DNA from 2 places in the Sphingobium fuliginis genome. Region 2 is predicted to be linked to the other one. Evidence: riboswitches for the same ligand, from Rfam matches in the RefSeq annotation. Region 2 holds a riboswitch; the other holds the start of a gene.
What was found. A riboswitch is a leader RNA that binds a small molecule or an ion and turns the genes downstream of it on or off. The one in region 2 is predicted to bind cobalamin.
Positions count from the first base shown of each region.

Region 1: it holds a riboswitch for cobalamin, as region 2 does, so the genes downstream of both, H5V43_RS10345 (TonB-dependent receptor plug domain-containing protein) here and H5V43_RS18130 (DUF1636 domain-containing protein) in region 2, are expected to answer to the same signal.

Region 1 covers NZ_CP060035.1:2,146,032-2,155,695, forward strand. The annotation lists gene H5V43_RS10325 (penicillin-binding protein activator) at 1-729, shown strand, start outside; gene H5V43_RS10330 (ABC transporter ATP-binding protein) at 775-1,554, opposite strand; gene H5V43_RS10335 (FecCD family ABC transporter permease) at 1,548-2,543, opposite strand; gene H5V43_RS10340 (ABC transporter substrate-binding protein) at 2,651-3,565, shown strand; gene H5V43_RS10345 (TonB-dependent receptor plug domain-containing protein) at 3,573-5,411, opposite strand; cobalamin riboswitch at 5,582-5,796, opposite strand; gene H5V43_RS10350 (threonine ammonia-lyase) at 5,882-6,865, shown strand; gene mobA (molybdenum cofactor guanylyltransferase) at 6,865-7,416, shown strand; gene cobA (uroporphyrinogen-III C-methyltransferase) at 7,407-8,189, opposite strand; gene H5V43_RS10365 (nitrate reductase) at 8,176-9,664, opposite strand, start outside.
Region 2 covers NZ_CP060036.1:411,246-420,909, reverse strand. The annotation lists gene cobU (bifunctional adenosylcobinamide kinase/adenosylcobinamide-phosphate guanylyltransferase) at 1-230, opposite strand, end outside; gene cbiB (adenosylcobinamide-phosphate synthase CbiB) at 236-1,171, opposite strand; gene H5V43_RS18150 (threonine-phosphate decarboxylase) at 1,164-2,141, opposite strand; gene H5V43_RS18145 (adenosylcobinamide-GDP ribazoletransferase) at 2,138-2,848, opposite strand; gene H5V43_RS18140 (histidine phosphatase family protein) at 2,845-3,408, opposite strand; gene cobT (nicotinate-nucleotide--dimethylbenzimidazole phosphoribosyltransferase) at 3,405-4,421, opposite strand; gene H5V43_RS18130 (DUF1636 domain-containing protein) at 4,418-4,825, opposite strand; cobalamin riboswitch at 5,018-5,207, opposite strand; gene H5V43_RS18125 (MgtC/SapB family protein) at 5,547-6,053, shown strand; gene H5V43_RS18120 (sterol desaturase family protein) at 6,328-7,308, shown strand; gene H5V43_RS18115 (hypothetical protein) at 7,338-7,937, shown strand; gene H5V43_RS18110 (isopenicillin N synthase family dioxygenase) at 7,908-8,951, opposite strand; gene H5V43_RS18105 (LysR family transcriptional regulator) at 9,086-9,664, shown strand, end outside.

The sequences.
Region 1 (9,664 bases), on a different replicon from region 2:
ACCAGCGTCGCCGGGAACGGCGTCTACATCATGGGCTACAACCCCAACCAGTCGATCGAACGGGTGGTGGAATTCGCCAGGGGCAAGGGCCTGTCCAAATTCGCCGCGCTGGTGCCCAAGGGAACCTATGGCGAGCGGTCTGGCACCGCCCTGTTGCGCGCGGTCGAGGGTGCGGGCGGGACCGTGGTGTCGATGCAGACCTTCGACCGCAGCCCCGCCTCCATCACGGCGGCGGTCAGGAAATTGCAGGCCTCCTCCAGCTATGACGCGCTGCTGATCGCGGACAGCGGCCGGGTGGCGGTGCAGGTCGCGCCGATCGTGCGGAAGAATGGCGGCGCGACGGCGCGGCTGCTGGGCACCGAATTGTGGAATACGGACAGCGGCTTGGCGTCCAGCCCGGTGCTGCGCGGCGCCTGGTTCGCCAGCGTGTCGGATGGCCTCTACCGCCAGCTCGCGACCAAATATCGGGCGCGCTACGGCAATGCGCCGTTCCGGTTGTCGGCGCTCGGCTATGACGCGGTGCTGCTGACCGTGCGGATCGCGCGCGACTGGAAGCCGGGGACGACCTTCCCGGCGGCGCGGCTGCGCGATGCGGGGGGCTTTGCCGGGATCGACGGCGCGTTCCGCTTCGGCCGGGACGGCATTGCGGAACGGGCGCTTGAAGTGTCGGAGATCGGCGCGGGCACCTTCACGGTCGTCGCGCCCGCGCCACGCGCCTTTGCCGAATAGCGTGCCGCGTGCTCCTGCAACGGCGGAGCACGCGGCAGATGACGGTCAGGACGCGGTCCGCCCGGTCGGCAGGATCAATGGCCAGTCGCCGTCCGTTTCTATGCGCGCCGAAATGCCGTACACTTTGGCGAGATTCCCCGCCGTCAGCACGTCCAGCGGCGCGCCGTCGGCCACCGGCGAGCCGCGATCCATCAGCACCAGCCGGTCGCAATAGCGCGCCGCCATGCCCAGGTCGTGCAGCACGGTGACGACCAGCGATCCCGCCCGCGCCTCTGCCCTGAGCAGGTCCATGACGTCGATCTGATGCCCCGGATCGAGCGCGGCCAAGGGCTCGTCCGCGATCAGCGCGGGCGCGCCGACCGCCAGCGCCCGGGCCAGCAGCACGCGGGCGCGCTCGCCCCCCGACAATTCGGTCGCCACCCTGCCCTTCAGATGCAGTGCGTCGGCGCGCATCAGGGCGGCGTCGATCAGCGCCTCATCCTCCACGGAAAGGCGGGACAGCGGCCCCAGATGCGGCAGGCGGCCCAGCGCCACCAGCCGCTCCACCGCCAGCGGCCAGTGCAGCGTCTGTCCCTGCGGCAGATAGGCGATGCGCCGGGCGATCTGCTGCCGGCTGAGCCGCGCGCTATCGGCGCCGTCGATCAGGACGGAGCCGTTTTCCCGTTTCACAAGGCCCAGCATGGCGCGGATCAGCGTCGACTTCCCTGCGCCATTGGGACCGATGATGCCGACCAGCTCGCCCGGCCCGAGCGCAAGATCGACGCCGCTTACCGCCGGATGGCGGCCCAGCCTGACGGAAAGCCCCTGTGCGCGGATCGTCACCATAGCCGCCTCTCCCGCATCAGATGCATCAGGAACACCGGAACGCCCAGCAGCGCCGTCAGCACCCCCAGCTTGAGTTCGCTGCCGGTCGGTATCAGCCGCACGCCGATGTCCGCCAGCGTCAGCAGCGCCGCGCCGCCCAGCATGGAGGGCAGCAATATGGCGGAGGGGGAGCGGTCGGTCAGCGGCCGCACCAGATGCGGCACGATCAGGCCGACGAAGCCGATCGCCCCGGACACCGCCACCGCGCCGCCGACGCCGATGGCGACGCCCAGCATCAGGCGGATGCGCGCCCGGCGAAGGTCGATGCCGAGCGCCTGCGCCCCATCCTCCCCCAGCGTCAGCGCGTCCAGCGTCCGTCCGTCCGCGATCAGCAGCGCCGCCCCCACCACGACGCAGGGCAGCGCGATCCAGACATGGCCATAGGCGCGGTTTTCCAGGCTGCCCATCAGCCAGCTCATGATCTCCATGGCGGCGAAGGGATTGGGCGACAGGTTCAGCGACAGGCTGATCCCCGCCCCCGCCAGCGTCGCGATGGCGATGCCGGCGAGGATCAGCGTGAGCGGGCTTTCCGCGGGGCCCGCGAGCAGGAACAGCGCGGCGATGCCGATCAGGCCGGTCATGATGGCGAGCGCGGGAAGCGCCAGCGGATGCGCCTGCGCCAGCCCGAAATAGAGCGCGCCGACCGCGCCCAGCGCGGCGCAGTTGGATGCCCCCAGGACCGAAGGTTCGGCCAGCGGATTGCGCAGATAGCCCTGAAGCGCCGCGCCCGCCAGCCCGAGCATCGCGCCGACGATCAGGCCAAGCAGCATGCGGGGCAGGCGCAGGTCGAGAAGGATGGCGCGGGCGACGTCATCGCCGCCGCCGCCGAGGACGGCGAAGATGCGCGCCGGGGAGAGCGGAACCGCGCCAAGAGTGAGGGAAGCAAGGGCGGCCAGCAGCGCCAGCGCCGTCAGCGTGGGGATCAGCAGCGGATGGCGCCGGGCGCTCATGGCTTGCGCGTCCTTCCCTGCTTGCTACAGCGTGCCGTGCTCCTGCGAAGGAGGGAGCACGTTGGTTTGTTGAGGCACGATCCGGGAGCAGCAGCGTGCGGTGCAGAATGATCTTTACAACGTTCTGCGCCCTGGCCCTGACCGGCGCGGCGCCCGCCCAACCCCGGCGCATCGTGTCGCTCAACACCTGCGCCGACCAATATGTGCTCGCTCTGGCGGACCCGGCGCAGATCGCCGCGCTCAGCCCCTATGGGCACGACCCGGAACTGTCGGCGGCGGTCGGCAGGGCCCGCGCCTTCCGCACCCTCAAGCGCCCGGCGGAGGAAGTGCTGGCGATCCGCCCCGACCTGCTGATCGGCTTTCCTTCCGGCGGCAGCGTCGTCGGCGCGCCGCCGGGCGAGTGGCGGACCCTGGGGCTGGCGAGCGCGGACAGCTATGCCATGATCCTGACGCAGATCCGGCAGGTGGCGGCGGCGGTCGGCCATCCCGAACGGGGCGAAGCGATGATCGCCCGGATGAACAGCGACCTTGCCGCCCTGCCCCGCCCGAAGCGTCGCGGGGTTGCCGCCTATTATCAGCGGCGCGGCTATATGACCGGCACCGGCACGCTGGTCGACGACCTGATGCAGCGGGTGGGCCTGATCAATCTGGCCCGCAGGCTGGGCAAGCCGGCGCTGTCGCAACTGTCGCTGGAGGAGATGATCGCCGCCCATCCGGACTGGCTGATCGTGGAGACCGGCAGCGAGAAGGTGGTCGATCAGGGGACGGAAATGCTGCACCACCCCATACTGCGCGCCATCCCGCGCATCCGCGTGCCGCAGGCGTGGACGGTGTGCGGCGGCCCCGCCTATGTCGAGGCGGCGCGGGGCATCGCAGCGCAGCTTGACGGCGCTGCGCACAAGGGCACAGCGCAGCTTGACGGCGCTGCGCACAAGAGCACGGCGCAGCTTCACGGCGCTGCGCGCAAGGGCACAGCGCAGCGCAAGGGCGCGGCGCGGGTGAACGCCGCGCCGCGCCGCTAGGCTATTTTCAGAAGCGCGCACGCACGCCGCCGAAGGCCGACCGGCCATAAGTGCCATAGCCATAGACCGTGGCGTATTTCTCATCGGTCAGATTGTCGATGCGGCCGTAGATTTCCAGATTTTCCCGGATCGGGAAAGACGCCCGGACGTTCGCCGTCGCATAGCCGTCCAGCCGCACCATATTGGTCGCATCGTTGAAGCTGTCGCCTACCATCGTCACCGTCGCGCCGGTCGACAGGCCGAAGGGCCAGACATAGTCCGCCGAAACGCTGACCGCATTGGCGGCGCGGCGCGGCAGCCGGGCGCCCGTGTTGCGGTCCCGAGCATCGACATAGCTGTAGGCGGCGGTGACGGTCAGCGCATCGACGGGCCGCAGCGTCAGCATCGCCTCCACGCCCTTGGCGCGGGTGCGGTCCAGATTTCCGTAGAGCGAAGTCGCATAATCGAAATTGATCTGGTTGCGCGTAACGCGCCGGAACGCCGTCAGCGAGAGCATCGCCCGACTGCCCGCCAGGCTCTGGTCGAAACCGATGTCATAGCTTTTCGACCGCTCGGGCTTGAGTGCGCGGTTGCCGCTGAAGCTGTCGTAAAGCTGATAGAGGGAGGGTGCCTTGAAACCCTCACCATAGCTGGCCCGAAAATTGGTGGAGCCGCCATTGGGGGTGTAGTTCGCATTTGCACCGAAGGTCGTCGCGCCACCGAACTGGCTGTGATCGTCATGCCGGACGCCGCCGGTCAATGCGAGGCCCGCAAACGGCTTCACGACTGCGAGGGCATAGACGCTGTCGATGTCGGCCTTTGCCTTGCCCACGACTTTGTCGCCCGTGAAGAAATCATGATAGAAGAAATCATAGTCCGGCCGTTCATGCTCGTAACCGAAGATGAGCCGGGCCTGATCGACCGGTTGATAGACGCCTTCATATTCGAAGCGCAGATTGGTGCCGGAGAAGCCGTAATCCGGCGCCTCGCCCCGCTGGAGCATATAATCGCGGTCATTGCGGAACCAGGTGATGGCAGCGCGGTTGGCCAACTTGCCGTCGAACAAGGACAGGTTGAGACCCGCATAGCCGATATATTGGTCGAGCTTGCTGACATCGCTCGATTCCATCGGCGCACCGAAGAACAGGTCGGTGTTGAGATCGGCATGGATATAATAGCCGTGCAGGTCGAGGCTGAGATTGTCGGCAAAGGCCAGTTTCAGCTTCGCGTTGGTCGCGAGATTTTCGTAGCCGTCCTTTTCAGTGCCGTTGGCGGCGGCGGAAATTCCGTCGGTGTTGAAATAGGCGATGCCGATGCCGCCGGACACCATGCCAGTGGCACCGGAAATATCTGCCTTTGCATTCAGCGTGTCGGCATAGCCAAAGTCGACCGAGGCGTTGCCGGCCAAACCCTCTGCGGGCGCGCCCGTCATGATGTTGACGACACCGCCGATCGCCTGACTGCCATATACCACGGAATTGGAACCGCGCAGCACTTCGATCCGCCTTATGTTGCCGGTCAGCAGATTGCCAAAATCATAGGCATCGCCAATCCCGCTCGGATCGTTGACCTTTACGCCATCGATCAGCACCAGCGTCTGCGTCGTTTCCGCCCCCCGCAGTGAAACGCCAGTGACCCCGCCCACCGCATCGGCCCGGTTGAAGCGCACCCCCGGCGTGGTGGCCAGCAGGTCGACGACGCTGACGCTCTGGCGGGTGCGGATGGTGTCGGCGTCGATGACGGTGACCGCCTGGCCGACCTCGTCGCGCGGCTGTTCGATGCCCAGCGCGGTGACGATGATCTCATCCTCCGCCAGGGCGGGAGCGGCCGCGAGCAAGGCGGCGATGGAAATGGAAATCCTCAACATGTCTATATTCCCCCTGAGCGCCGGTGCAACATGGCTCAGGGCGTCCGCTCGCGCGGCCGGACGGGGGAAATGGCCGGCGCCCGTGCCCTCTCCCCGCACCGATGCGGCCCTGCGCCGCTTCGTCGCTCAGACGGAGAACACCGTGCCATGGCCATACCCTGGACCAAGGCAAGAGCGACCATGCGCCGGCAGGTCTCCTGGCTCGCGGGTCAATGCGGCGATGCACGCCTTCCCGGACTTGCGTCCAGTGGCCGGCCCCTGGGCCGAAGTGCATCGCGCTCACCGCTTACAGTTGCAGGGACAGCCGCGGAATAGGACGGTTTCCCGTCCGCACCGCATTCCCGTTTTCAGCCCCCTTCGGGGCACCGGCGCGATCTTCTTTTTGCGCGCGAAGGCATTGCCCCGCCCGCGTCCCGCGCCATAAGGGAAAGCGGCGGCCATGCCAAGAGGCAGCCATGGAAGGAGATTGCATGCCGTTCGCCATCAGCCCCGCCGATGTCGAGGATGCGGCGCGGGTCATCGCCCCTGCCGCCATCCGCACGCCGCTGCTGGAAAATGCGGCGCTCAACGCCCGCTGCGGCCGGCGCGTGCTGGTGAAGTTCGAAGGCGCGCAGCACAGCGGATCGTTCAAGTTCCGCGGCGCCTACAACCGGCTGGCCCGCCTGGACGCGGCGGAGCGAAAGGCGGGGGTCGTCGCCTGGTCTTCGGGCAATCATGCGCAGGGCGTGGCCCTTGCGGCGCGGTTGCTGGGCATGGCGGCGACGATCGTGATGCCGGCCGACGCGCCCGCGATCAAGACGGCGAATACGCGGGCGCTGGGCGCAGATGTCGTGCCCTATGACCGCTTCACCCAAAGCCGGGAGGAAATCGCCACGAGGCTGGCGAATGAACGGGGCGCGGTGCTGGTGCCGTCCTTCGACGATCCCTTCATCATGGCCGGCCAGGGGACGATCGGGCTGGAGATCATGGAACAGGCCGCCGAAGCGGGGGCGGAGATCGGCCAGATCCTCGTCAATTGCGGCGGCGGCGGCATGGTGTCGGGAATTGCGACCGCCGTGAAGGCGCGCCAGCCCGGCGTCGCGATCCTGGCGGTGGAGCCGGAAGCGTTCGACGATACGGCGCGCTCGCTGGCGAGCGGCGTGCGGGAAAGCGTATCGCCCGATGCGCGGTCGATCTGCGACGCCCTGCTGTCTCCCGCGCCGGGGGCGCTGACCTTTCCCATCAACCGGGCCTATCTGTCGGGCGGCCTTACGGTGAGCGACGATCAGGTGCGCGACGCGATGCGCTTTGCCTTTTCGGCCCTCAAGCTGGTGGTGGAGCCGGGCGGGGCCGCGTCGCTGGCGGCGATGCTGGCCGGGCTGGCTCCGGATGCCGACGGGGCGAGCGTCGTGGTGATCTCCGGCAGCAATGTCGATCCCGACAGCTATGCCCGGATCATCGCGGGCGGCGCATGATGCGGCTGATGGGGGCGGTTCTGGCCGGCGGGCGGTCCAGCCGGTTCGGCAGCGACAAGGCGCGGGCGATGCTGGATGGGCGCAGCCTGCTGGAGCATGCGGTGGCGGCGCTGGGGCGGCAGGTCGAAACCGTGGCGGTCTGCGGCCGGCAGGTGGAGGGGATGATCGGGCTGGCGGATCGGCCGGCTGCGGACATGGGGCCGCTGGGGGGCCTGAACGCGGCGCTGCATCATGCGCGGGCGCTGGGTTATGACGCGGTGCTGACGACCGGATGCGACGTGCCCGCCTATCCGGACGGGCTGGCGGAGGCGTTGATCGGACAGGGAGCCGCCATCCTCAAGGGGCAGCAGCTGATCGGCTTCTGGCCTGCTTCGCTGGCTGGCGAGCTGGACGCGCATCTGGCGGAGGAGAATAACCGGTCGATCCGTGGCTGGCTGGAGCGGGTGGGCGCGCGGATCGTGGAGCGGCCGGAGTTCGTGCTGCCCAACATCAACCGGCCCGAGGATCTGGAGAGACTCACCCGGCCGGGTCGAGACGGTCGTCAGGCGTGAAGGCCAACATGCGCGGCGAGGTCGGCAGGCGCATGCGTTCCGGCCACCGCCTCCCCGATCAGCAGCAGGGTCGGGTCGTCGTCGCTGATCGTCCGCACCAGAAAGGCGAGCGCCGACAGCTTGCCCCGGATCAGGCGTTCATTGGGCAGGGAGACGTTGACCGCCACCATCACCGGCGTTTCGGGATCGCGTCCGGCGGCGATCAGGCAGCGGCCGATCTCGCCCGCCGCCGCGCGGCCCATATAGATGCCGAGCGTGCCGCCCGGACGGGCCAGCGCTTCCCAGTCGAGCCGCAGCGGCTCGCCCGCCTTCAGATGCGCGGTCACCAGCGTCAATCCCCGCGCCACCCCGCGCAGCGTGAGCGAGGCATGGCCGCTCGCCGCCGCCGCGCTGGCCGTGGTGACGCCGGGGCAGATGCGCACGGCAACGCCCGCCTCCGCCAGATGGGCGATCTCCTCCGCCGAGCGGCCGAAGACCGAGGGGTCGCCGCCCTTGAGGCGGACGACGCGGCGGCCCGCCCTGGCGGCCGCGAGCAGCAGGTCGTTGATGCTGCCCTGCGCCTTCGAATGGCGGCCCGAACGCTTGCCGACGCTGACCCGCTCGACGCCTGAGGGGATGAGGTCGATCACGCCCGGCCCGACCAGCGCGTCGTGGAAGACGACATCCGCCGCCGCGATCAGCCTTTCGGCCTTGCGGGTGAGCAGGTCCGGATCGCCCGGCCCCGCGCCGACCAGCCAGACCTGTCCGGGGGCGATGAGATCATTCGGCTGCATGAAGCGTCTCCTGCATGTTTTGGGCAAGGATATTGGCGAGCGCGGGCCGGCACGATCCGCAATTGGTGCCCGCGCCCAGCGCCCTGCCGATGGCGGGCACATCGACCAGTTGCCGTTCGCGGATCGCGGCGACGATCTGGTTGAGGCCGATGTCGAAGCAGACGCAGACGGTCGCGCCCTTGTCTCCAGCCGCGCCCGGTCCCCGCGCCGCGAGGACGGAGCCGCCCACCCCCTCTGCCTGCAACTGGCCGATCAGCCAGTCGCGCGAGGGCAGCAGGCCGCTGCGCGTCACGAACAGCACGCCGTTCAGCCTGCCTTCGCCGATGGTCGCGATGCGGCGCGTGCCGCGCGATGCGTCCATCGCCTCGACGCGGTCGCCCTTCGGAAGAAAGGCGTCGAGTCGGGCTGGGTCGCCATTGCCGGCGATTTCGTAGAGCGCGCCGCCCGGCACGGCGATGCGGGTGGACCAGAGGCAGGGCAGCTTCACCGGCTGCCCGATCCCTTCCCGATCGCGCAGGATGAGGAAACCGCTCCACTCGGTCGCGACCTTCCCGATGCTGACCGGGGTGGATTTGAAGCCGGGCTGGCCCGAATGGGGATCGACCAGCGGACGCGGGAGCAGGCCGGTGCGGCCGCCGCTGGACGTCTGGTCCGTCCAGTGGATCGGGGTGAAGATTTCGCCGCGCCGCTGGCCTTCGTTCAGGCTGACGCGGAAGATGCTGTTGCCCTGCGCCGTCTCGACGCGGGCGAGGTCGCGGTCGGCAATCCCCAGCGCCGCGGCGTCCCGCGGGTGGATTTCCACCAGCGGCTCTTCGCGATGGCGGGCGAGTTTAGGGGACAGGCCGGTGCGGCTCATCGTGTGCCACTGGTCGCGATAACGGCCGGTGTTGAGCGTCATCGGCCACTGTTTCAGCGGCTCCTGCATGTCCATCTGCTTCGTCAGGACCAGCCGCGCCCGGCCGTCCGGCGTCGGGAAGCGGCCGTCGGCAAAGGGCGTGCCGCCCCAGCGGAAAGGCTCCATGGCGTCATAGGCATCATTGCCGATGGCGGCCCAGGCGCGCAGGTTCAGCACCCGCTGCCCATCATTGCCATAAGCGGTGAGCCGCGCATGTTCGCGCCAGATGTCGGCGGGCCGATCATAGGCGAAGGCATTGCGCCACCCCATGCGGCGCGCGACCTCCTTGACGATCCACCAGTCCGGCTTCGCCTCTCCGGGCAGCGGCAGGAAGGGGCGCTGGCGGCTGATCGTGCGGTCCGAATTGGTGACGGTGCCGTCCTTTTCCCCCCAGCCGGCGGCGGGCAGGCGGACATGGGCATGCGCGCCCGTATCGGTGTCGGCCATGATGTCCGACATGACGACGAAGGGACAGGCGGCCAGCGCGTCCCTGACCCGGTTCGCGTCGGGCATGGAGACGGCGGGGTTGGTCGCCATGATCCAGAGCGCCTTGATCCGGCCTTCATCCACGGCGCGGAAC
Region 2 (9,664 bases):
GCATCTGCCCGGCGCGCTGCTTGGGACAGGGCGGCGGGCAGGTCCATGGGTGCGTCGATGGTCAGCCAGCGGCTTCCACGCTCACCCTTGTGCCGCGCTATCCGCTCCTCCATCTCCGCGTCGAAGGCCTGCGCGGTCGCGATATAGGCCAGGTTCCCGTTCCCGACAGCCTCGCAGCGTTGCTGCGCATAGCGGCTCTTGCCGGACCGGCATCCGCCCAGCACCAGCATTCTCGTCATCCGACATTCTCCCAAATGGCGGCCAGGACCCACAGCAGCAGGCAGGCGCGCAAATAGATCCGGAGCGCTGTCCGCATTCCGCGGACGTCCGCTTCCCCGCCCGCGCCGATCCATGGCTTGTCGTGCAGCACGCCGTCATAGTGGATCGGTCCCGCCAGCCGGATGCCGAGCGCGCCGGCCATCGCCGCCTCCGGCCATCCCGCATTGGGGGAGGCATGCTTCCGGCGATCCCGCCGCAACACGGCCCATCCGCCGCCGCCCGCAACGCACAGGATCAAGCCGGAGAGCCGCGCCGGCACCCAGTTCAACAGATCGTCGAAGCGGGCCGCCGCCCAGCCGAAGTCGGTATAGGGCGCTTCCTTGTGCCCGATCATGCTGTCGGCTGTGTTGACGGCCTTATAGGCCCATATTCCCGGCAGACCGAACAGCAGCAGCCAGAACAGCGGCGCCACGACGCCATCGCAGAAGCTTTCGGCCAGACTTTCTATGCCGGCCCGTGCAACGCCCGCCTCATCCAGCGCGGCCGTGTCGCGCCCCACGATCCGGGCCACGGCCTGCCGCGCGGCATCCAGATCCCCGCGCGCCAGAGCGCGAACCACCGGCGCCACATGGACATAGAGGCTATTCTGCGCCAGCGCCGGCCATGCGGCGAGCGCCAGCCATGGCCAGGCCATGGACCCGCCCCAGCGGCGGATCGCCCATTCCAAAGCCAGACCGGCACCCCCGCCCACGGCCAGCAACAGCAACAGCAGGGCGATTCCCGTCCAGCGGCGCACCGGGCCGCTCCACGCCTCCCGGTTCCATCGCCGCTCCGCCGCACCGATGATCCGGGCGAAACCGCCCACCGGGTGGCCGATCCGCGCATGCAGCCAGCCCGGCCAGCCAAGCGCCGCATCCAGCATCAGCGCCGCCAGGGCCACCGGCTCACCCATCGGCCAACGCCCGGTCAAGACGGGCGAGAGCCCTCGTATCGGCAGGCAGGCCGATCCGCAGCCAGCGCCGGTCCTCCTCGAAGGGGCGCGTCAGGATCGAACGCCGCGCCAGCCTGTCGAACAGGGCCCACCCATCCTCCACCTCCACCAGACGGAATAACGGGCATTCGCCCCGCGCCCCCAATCCGTGCCGCGCCAGCAAACCATCCAGTTGCGCCGCGTGCTCGCCCAGCGCCGTCACTGTCCCGTCGATCCAGTTCCGGTCGCGATAGGCCGCGCCGCCGAACGCGACCGCCGCCGCCGAAACCGGCCATTCCCCCAGCATCCGCCGCAGCTGTGCGACGACCTCTCGCGGCCCGAGCACAAAGCCCAGCCTGACACCGGCCAGCCCGAAGAATTTACCGAAGGACCGCAACAGGATCAGCCGCCGCCCATCCCCCACTTCGCCCGCCAGACTGCATGAAGGCACGGCGTCGGCATAGGCTTCGTCGACGATCAGCCATCCTCCGCGCTCCTCCAGCCGGGCCAGCCATTGCAGCAGGCGGGCAGGCGGCAGGATGCGCCCGTCGGGATTGTTGGGGTTGGCGAGCAGCAGGGCGATCGCTTCGCGAGGCGGTTCTTCATCGGCGGACATCGGGGCGCCATGCGCGAAAATCTCCGCATGGGTGCGGTAGCTGGGCACGAGCCATCGTGCGGGCATGTCCAGCATCCGCCCCACCAGCCGCAATCCCGCCTCGCTGCCGGGCACGGTGCAAAGATGATCGGGATCGACCCCGAAACAGGCCGCCGCCGCCGCCTCCGTCGCCGCCAGATCGTGCGGATCGGGCAAATGCCGCCAGTCGATGGACAGATGATCGGACCCCGGCCAAGCCAGGGGGTTGATCCCGGTCGAGAGGTCGATCCAGTCCTGCCCACCATAAGCGCCCCGCGCTTCGGCCAGGCGGCCGCCATGCCAGGTGAAGCCGCTCATCGCGCCACCGCCATCGCCAGCAGCAGGGCGCTCTCCAGCAATTCGATGCCGGCGCCATGCCCATCCCCGGAGATGCCGCCGATCCGCGAGCGCAGCCAAAGACCCCAAAGCGGGATCAACGGGATCGCCGCCAAAAGGGCAGGCTCCCGATAACCCAGCGCCAGCCCCAATATCGACCAGAGGATAAACGGCTCCGCCCGCCAGCCGGCCCGGAAACGGCTGGCCAGTCCTTCATGGAGCGGCGGCAGCCAGCGCGTCCAGAATAGCGGCCCGATGCGCGCCACCATCGCCACGGCCGCCAGCATCCACGGCGGAAAGCTTTCCAGCCAGAGCCGCAACAGCACCAGCTTGGCCGCCAGTTGCAGGCCGATGGCGACAACGCCGAAGCTGCCGATATGCGGATCGGCCAGAACGGCGGACAGGCGGCTCCGATCGCCATGCGCCGCCCCCGCCGCATCCGCTATGTCGCCCAATCCATCCAGGTGCAGCGCACCGGTCACGGCCACCCAGGCGACCAGGCCGAACAGCGCCCCCGCCCAAGGATCGATGCGCATGCCCAGCCCGGCACCGCCCGCGACCACCAGCCCGACGGCAATGCCCGTTGCGGGCAGCCAGCGGATGGCGGCGGCGAAATCCCCCTCATCGACATCCTGCGCGGGCAACGGCAAGCGCGTCATCAATTGCAGGGCCAGCACCAGCCGCTTCATGCGGTCAGGCCCGTAATCTGTCCCGACCGCCCTTCCGGCCAGACCCGCAGGCTCAGCACCGCGCCATAGGGCAGGTCCACCGCCCAGCCCTGCCGCACGTCGAAACCGCACAGCACAGCCAACGCCGCCCGTATCGCCCCGGCATGGCAGACCACCAACGCCGGCTCGCCAAGCACGTCCAGCCCGTCCCCGATCCGGGCGCGTAGGTCGGTCCAGCTTTCGCCCCCAGGCGGCGGAAATCCGTCCGGATCGTCCCAGAAGCGCGCCAGATCCTCCGCAGGCAGGAGCGCGGGGTCCGCACCCTCCCAATCCCCGAAATTCAGTTCCCGCCAGCGCCGGTCGACGTCAAGTTCGATGCCCCGCTCCGCCGCGATCACCGCGCCCGGCGCCCGCGCCCTGGCGAGGTCGGATGTCACCACCCGCGCGAAATCCAGATGCCGCGCCCGCTCGATGCAGAGGGCGATCCCCTCCGCTTCCGGCGGGGCGTCCAGATGGCCGAGCAACCGTCCGGCAAGCTGCGGCGCGCCATGGCGCATCAGGTGGAGGGGAAAGGCGTTCATAGCGCACCTGCCACCGCCGCTTCGGCAAAGGTCGCCATGCCGCCATGCGCGGCCAGAGCGGAACGCACGATCTGCGCCGCGACCGCCGCGCCGCTTCCTTCGCCCAGCCGCATGTCGAGCCGCAGCAACGGCTCCAGCGCCAGAGCGGCCAGCAGGCGTTCATGCCCCGCTTCCGCCGACATATGGGCGGCCATGCAGTGCCCGACGATCGCCGGATTGTCCTTCGCCAGCGGCGCGACCGCCGCGCAGCCGATGAACCCGTCCAGCATCACCGGCACGCGCAGCATCCGCGCCGCCAACACCGCACCGGCCAGCGCCGCGATCTCTCGCCCGCCCAGCCGGCGCAACGTTTCGAAGGCATCGGCGCAATGCGCCCCGTGCAGGGCGAGCGCCCGCGCCACAGCTTCGGCCTTGCGCGCCAGCCCGTCGCCATCCACGCCTGTCCCGCGTCCCACCCAATGGGCCGCAACACCCCCAAAGGCCTGCGCGCAGAGCGCTGCCGCCGGCGTGCTGTTGGCAATGCCCATCTCGCCCAGCAGCAGCAGGTCCAGTCCCGGTTCCACCGCCGCCGCCCCCGCATTGATCGCGCTCAGGCAATCCGCCTCGCTCATGGCCGCCGCGACGCAGATGTCCTCCGTCGGCCGTTCCAGATCGAGCGCGACGACGGCCAGCTCCGCCCCGCAGGCCTGGGCCAGCGCATTGATCGCCGCGCCGCCATGACGGAAATTCGCCACCATCTGGGCGGTGACCTCGGCCGGGAAGGCGCTGACCCCGCGGGCGGCCACGCCATGATTGCCGGCGAAGATCGCGGCGCGGATGCGTTCCGCTCGGGGGCGTTCCCGCCCCTGCCAACCCGCCATGAAAAGCGCGATCTCCTCCAGCCGCCCAAGCGAACTGGCCGGCTTCGTCAGCACCCGCTGCCGCGCCGCCGCGGATTCGGTGGCGTCTGCATCCGGGGCGGGAAGGTCGGCCAGCGCGGCGGCAAAGGCCGCGCGGTCGTTGAACCGGATCATGAACAGACGAAGCCTTCGGGCGGCGTGCGGACGATGAAATGCCCCTTCACCCCCTGGGGCCAGTCCGCATAGCGCACCACGCCCTCGTCACTTTGGGCATGGCGCAGGGCATAATCCAGGATCGCGCGCGCGGCTTCCTCATCCGGCGTGAAGTCGCCCAGCACATAGCCGATCTTGCCCGTTCCGCGCACATGTACCGTGCAATGGCGCTGACAGGCGAAGAGGCAGGGCATGTCCTGAACAGCGACGGACGCATAAGCGGGATCGCCGTCGCGTACCCTGTGCAGCGCCTCTGCCAGCAAGGCGCCGCCCCGCCGTCCGGCAGCATCCTCCCGCTGTTCCGCCGAAAGGCGGCAGGTCGAACAGACGACGACCGAAGCCCCCGGCCCCACGGCCCGCAGCATCAGCGATCGCTCCGCAAATCAGTCATTCCATATCCTCCCGCCCGACGGCATGTGCCCCGACGGGAACCCGGCAAGGGAGGACGGTCCGGCACCAGGCAGGCGACAGGCCTTCCCCCGCACGGTCCAACCGGCAAGGCGATGGCTGTCGTTCAGCGAGGGAACCCCCGTTCGGCCGGCACACCCTGTCCGGTCGAAGAACGACGGCGTCAGGCAGGTCTCCTGGCTCGCGGGTCGATGCTTTCCGGCCGCCTTCTCGGACCTTCATGGCCCAATGGCGCGATGGCCGGATGGCTCGCCGCTTACAGTTGCAGGGGCAGCGCGGGCGTTCCACCCGACTTCCCTTTTCATCCCCTTGCGGGGAACCTGTCGCACCAGCGCTGATAAAGCCGCCTTCGTCCAATCGCAAGGGTGGAAAAACAAAGCCGGCCCAGCCCGCTCCAATGGCGCGACTTGTCCTCGTCCGGGCAATGGCAAAGCTTCTCTTTACCTGCGTGAACTGCTATTATCGGGCGATAGGGAGAGGGCCATGGCGATTCTGACGCGATGGATGGACTGGTTCTGCCGCCTGTTCGCATGCACGGCTGAAAACGACATGCGGGTCAACGACCTGATCGCGCACCTCCGTTCCGACATCACCGAACGCTGAGCGGCAGGCGCGAAGCCGCTTTCCCATTCGGCCGCATTCACGGGAACGGGCGCGCCTCTCGCGGGTATTATGGCTATGTTGGCCAACGACCTCGGCACCACGCTCGTCCGCCTCTTTCTCGCGACCCTGCTGGGGCTCGCCCTGGGGTTCGAGCGCGAACGCAACGGCCATGATGCGGGCCTGCGCACCCACGGGCTGGTATCGCTGAGTTCGGCCATGCTGACCCTGTCCGCCCTGGAACTGGCGGAGGTCCACAAGGACAGCGATCCGATCCGCGTCGTTCAGGGCCTTGCCCAGGCGATCGGCTTCATCGCGGGCGGCCTGATCTTCGTGCGCGGCGGAGATGTGCGCAACATGACCACGGCGGCAAGCCTGTGGATGGCCGCTGCCGTCGGGATCACGGCGGGCGCCGGCCAATATGTCCTCGTGCTGGCAGGGTCGCTGATCGCGCTGCTGCTGCTTTCCCTGCTGCTCATATTCGAGAAGCATATCGGTCCGCGCGAGAGCGGATCGGACGATCCGGACGCCGATTCCATGACCATGCCCAACCGGCGCGGGTCCGCCCCGGAGCGCGAAAACTGAAAGCCGGCAAGATGCGTTGAAACGAGCAGTCGGAAATCGCCCGCCCACGGTCCGTCGCTCCTTCGCTCCAACGGATCGTCATTCCGAAACCATGATTGGGTCGGAAGGGCATAGGCAGCATCTATGGGGCATATACCTTAATCGCATCTGGCGCGTTGGGCGCGTCTTCCTGATGCTGAAACGACATGAAGTTCAATGAACTGCGAACATCATTTTCGTCGCCTGGCGAGGCGGACACGCCCGCAGGGACGAGGCAGCATCTCGAGGTCAGCATATGGACGGCGTTCGCGTAGGCAAGAGAGTGATAGGCGCACAGGCGCCCGTCATCATCGGGTGGGAAAATATAGGCCGGGTGGAAGGCGGACCGCTCAAGCAGTTCATCTTCACCTGGTTCCAGCCCACGGCGCTGTTCGCGCTCATCGCCTTCTGGTACTATGCGCCCAATTCCATCGCCAAGGCGTCCACCGCCATCGGGATCGGCATCGGTTTCAGGGTGCTGCTGCTGGCGCTCGAATGGGTCAGCCCGCGCTATGAGAGCTGGCGTCTGACCTGGAAGGAACTGGTCACCGATCTCTTCTATGTCGGGCTGGGCTACACCATTCTGGACCTTGTCGAACATTATATCGGCAGCGGTGCGGTGATCGAGGCCATCCAGCACAGTTTCGACTGGGACAAGCTGGCGTGGTTCACGGGCCTGCCGCTGCTGGTGCAGGCTTTCCTGATCTCCTTCATTTTCGACTTCGGGCAATATTGGATGCACCGGGGGATGCATAACTGGTATCCGCTCTGGCTGCCCCATTCGGTGCATCATTACATCACCCAGTTGAACATCAACAAAGGCGCGGTCGGCAATCCCGTCGAGCTTTTCCTGATCGGGCTGGGCATTGGCGGGTTCTTCGACTTCCTGCCGAGGGCCGCCCTCCTTGCCGGCAGCTTCGGTCTGGCGATCGGCACCTATCAGCACATCAATGTCCGCTTCAACACGCCGCGCTGGTGGCGCTTCCTGTTCAACACCACCGAACATCACAGCCTGCATCATTCGCAGGACTTCGAAGCGACCCGCAGCAATTATTCCAACACCTATATCTTCATCGATCGCATCTTCGGAACCTGCGTCGATGGCGAGGCCGAATTGCTGGGACTGGAGGGCGGACGCCGGATGTCGATCCGCGAGCAGATGACCTATCCCTTCACCGAAGGCTGGAAGACGATCAAGGAACGCTACGGCCGCCCAGCGGCGGTGCCGGCTGAATAAGGCAACTGCTCTTGCAAAAAGGGGATCATGTGACAGCGCGTTTCCTGGACTGGATCTGGCATATAAAGGGCAGCATGGCGCTCGCCTCCGGGCAATCGGCCGATGAGGCAATGGCCAGGCTCGGTCCCCTGTTCCGTCAGGCCGGCACCAGCCATGAGCGTATTGGCGACACGCTGACCTTCAGCAAGAAGGATCAGGCCGCGCAGGACAGGATGTCCATCTTCGATGGCGGCATTCTCAGGATCGAGAGGGAGCCGGCCGGGCCGGTGCTGCGCTATTGCCTGACCAGCCGGGCATTGCTGTTCTGCTTCCTGGCGCCGCTGCTGTTCCTGAGCTTCGCCGGGCTGACGATCGTCGCCGGCAAGCTCGCAAAGCCAGCGGCGCAGGAGACGGTGAAAAAGGACGACAAGAAGGACAAGGTCCTGCCGCAGCACTGGATCGACAAGTCGCTGGGCGCGCCGGCGCCTGAAAAGCCCAAGAAGGACGACAAGAACAAGGAGGATGGCAAGACGCCAAAGCCCACCGCGGCCTATGTCTTCGCCGGCCTGTTCGCCGCGCTCTATGTCGTGGGACGCATTCTGGAGGGTCGGCTCGTCAAATCACTGTTCAGAAAGAGCCTGCTGAGTTGACGATGGCTGCATCGGTTCGGCTGCGCTGCTGGCCGGGCCGAAGGAATCGAGCGGCAGGGCGCCGTCGAGCACGAGTTCGCCGCTGGCGATCCTGCGCTTCAGATAGGCGAAGGTCTGCGCCGTCTGGTTGAACAGATGCTCGCCGCCCTTGAGCGGGGCGTAACGGGGCGCCTCCCCGCGCACGACCGGGGCAACGACATAATCATAGTCGCACGCGTGGAAGAGCGCGAAGGAATAGCGTTCTTCCCTGACCTTCTTCACGCGGTGCCGTGTCGCGGCATAGCGGCCGTTGGAGAGTATCTCCATCATGTCGCCGATGTTCATGATCATCGTGCCCTCGACCAGGGGAACGTCGATCCACTGGCCCTGCCGGTCGATGATCTGGAGACCGGGCGCCGTTGCGAACAGCAGGGTGAAACATTCGTAATCGGTATGCGCGCCGATGCCCTGGCGATCTTCAGCGGTCGCGTCGAAGGGATAATGGATCAGCCGAAGCTGGCTGGGGGGATTTCGCAGATGCGCCTGGAAATGGTCTTCGTCGAGCCCGAGCGCCAGGGCGAAAGCGCGGAAAAGCTGGCCACCAATACTCGTCACATGGCGGTAATAAGCCTGCACGTCTTCGCGGAAGCCCGGCATTTCAGGCCACAGATTCGGACCCAGCAGCGGTCGCCTACCCTCGGAGCGCACATAGTCGCAATTGACGTCGAACGCCTCTTTGAGGTCGCGCTGGCCGGCGGCGAATTGCTCCTCCCCCACCGGCACATAGCCGCTGTGGTTTTCCGAAAGGCCGATATAGCTCTTCATCTTGGTGTCGGCGTCGAGCGCGAAATAGGCCTGCGCGCGCGCGACGATCCTGCGGAACAAGGCGTCGTCCATCTGTGCGCCCGCTATGTAGAGGAACCCTGCCTCCACGCAGGCACGGTCGAGTTCGCGGGCGACGGAAAGCCGATCCTCAAGCCTGGGGCTGTCCAGTTTCGAAATATCGACGAGCGGCAGGACATGGTGCTGTGTCATGGATGAGGAGCGTAAATCCCCCTGGGCATAGCGATAGATGGACCCATGCTATGATTTCCATCGATTTGATCTATGAGCGGAGCAGTCCACCGCCTATGAAGAGCCGCTCTATCTTCCAGGAAAGCAGCACGCGCATGAACGATCGAACGCCGCTGATCGACAGGAAATTTGCCAGCCGGGTTGATTGGAACCTCATGCGGACCTTCGTGGATATCGTTCGCGCTGGCGGCATAGGCGCAGCGGCGCGACGGCTCAACCGGCAGCAGCCCAGCATCAGCGCGGCGCTCAAGCGGCTGGAGGACCATGTCGGGACGGCGCTGCTCCACCGCACCGCCACCGGCGTGGAGATGACCGCGGCCGGCAAGGCGATGATGGCGCTGTGCGAGGACATGCTGGAATCCGCCCGGATGATGCCCCATGTGATCGCGCAGGCGACCAAGCGGGTCGAGGGCATCGTCCGCATCCAGATCGTGTCCGGCCTGGTGTCGGCCGAGTTCGACGAAGCCATCGCCAGCTTTCACCGGCGCAATCCGGCCATCCACATCGAAATCCGCGTCTCCCCCTGGCGTCAGCTTCTCGATGCGCTGGAGCAGGGGGAGGTGGAGATCGGGGTGGGCTATGACAGCAGTGTCCGCGGAAGCCTGATGTACGAACCGCTGCTGATCGAGCGCCAGCAGCTCTATTGTTCGCGCAGCAGCCCCTATTTCGGCTAT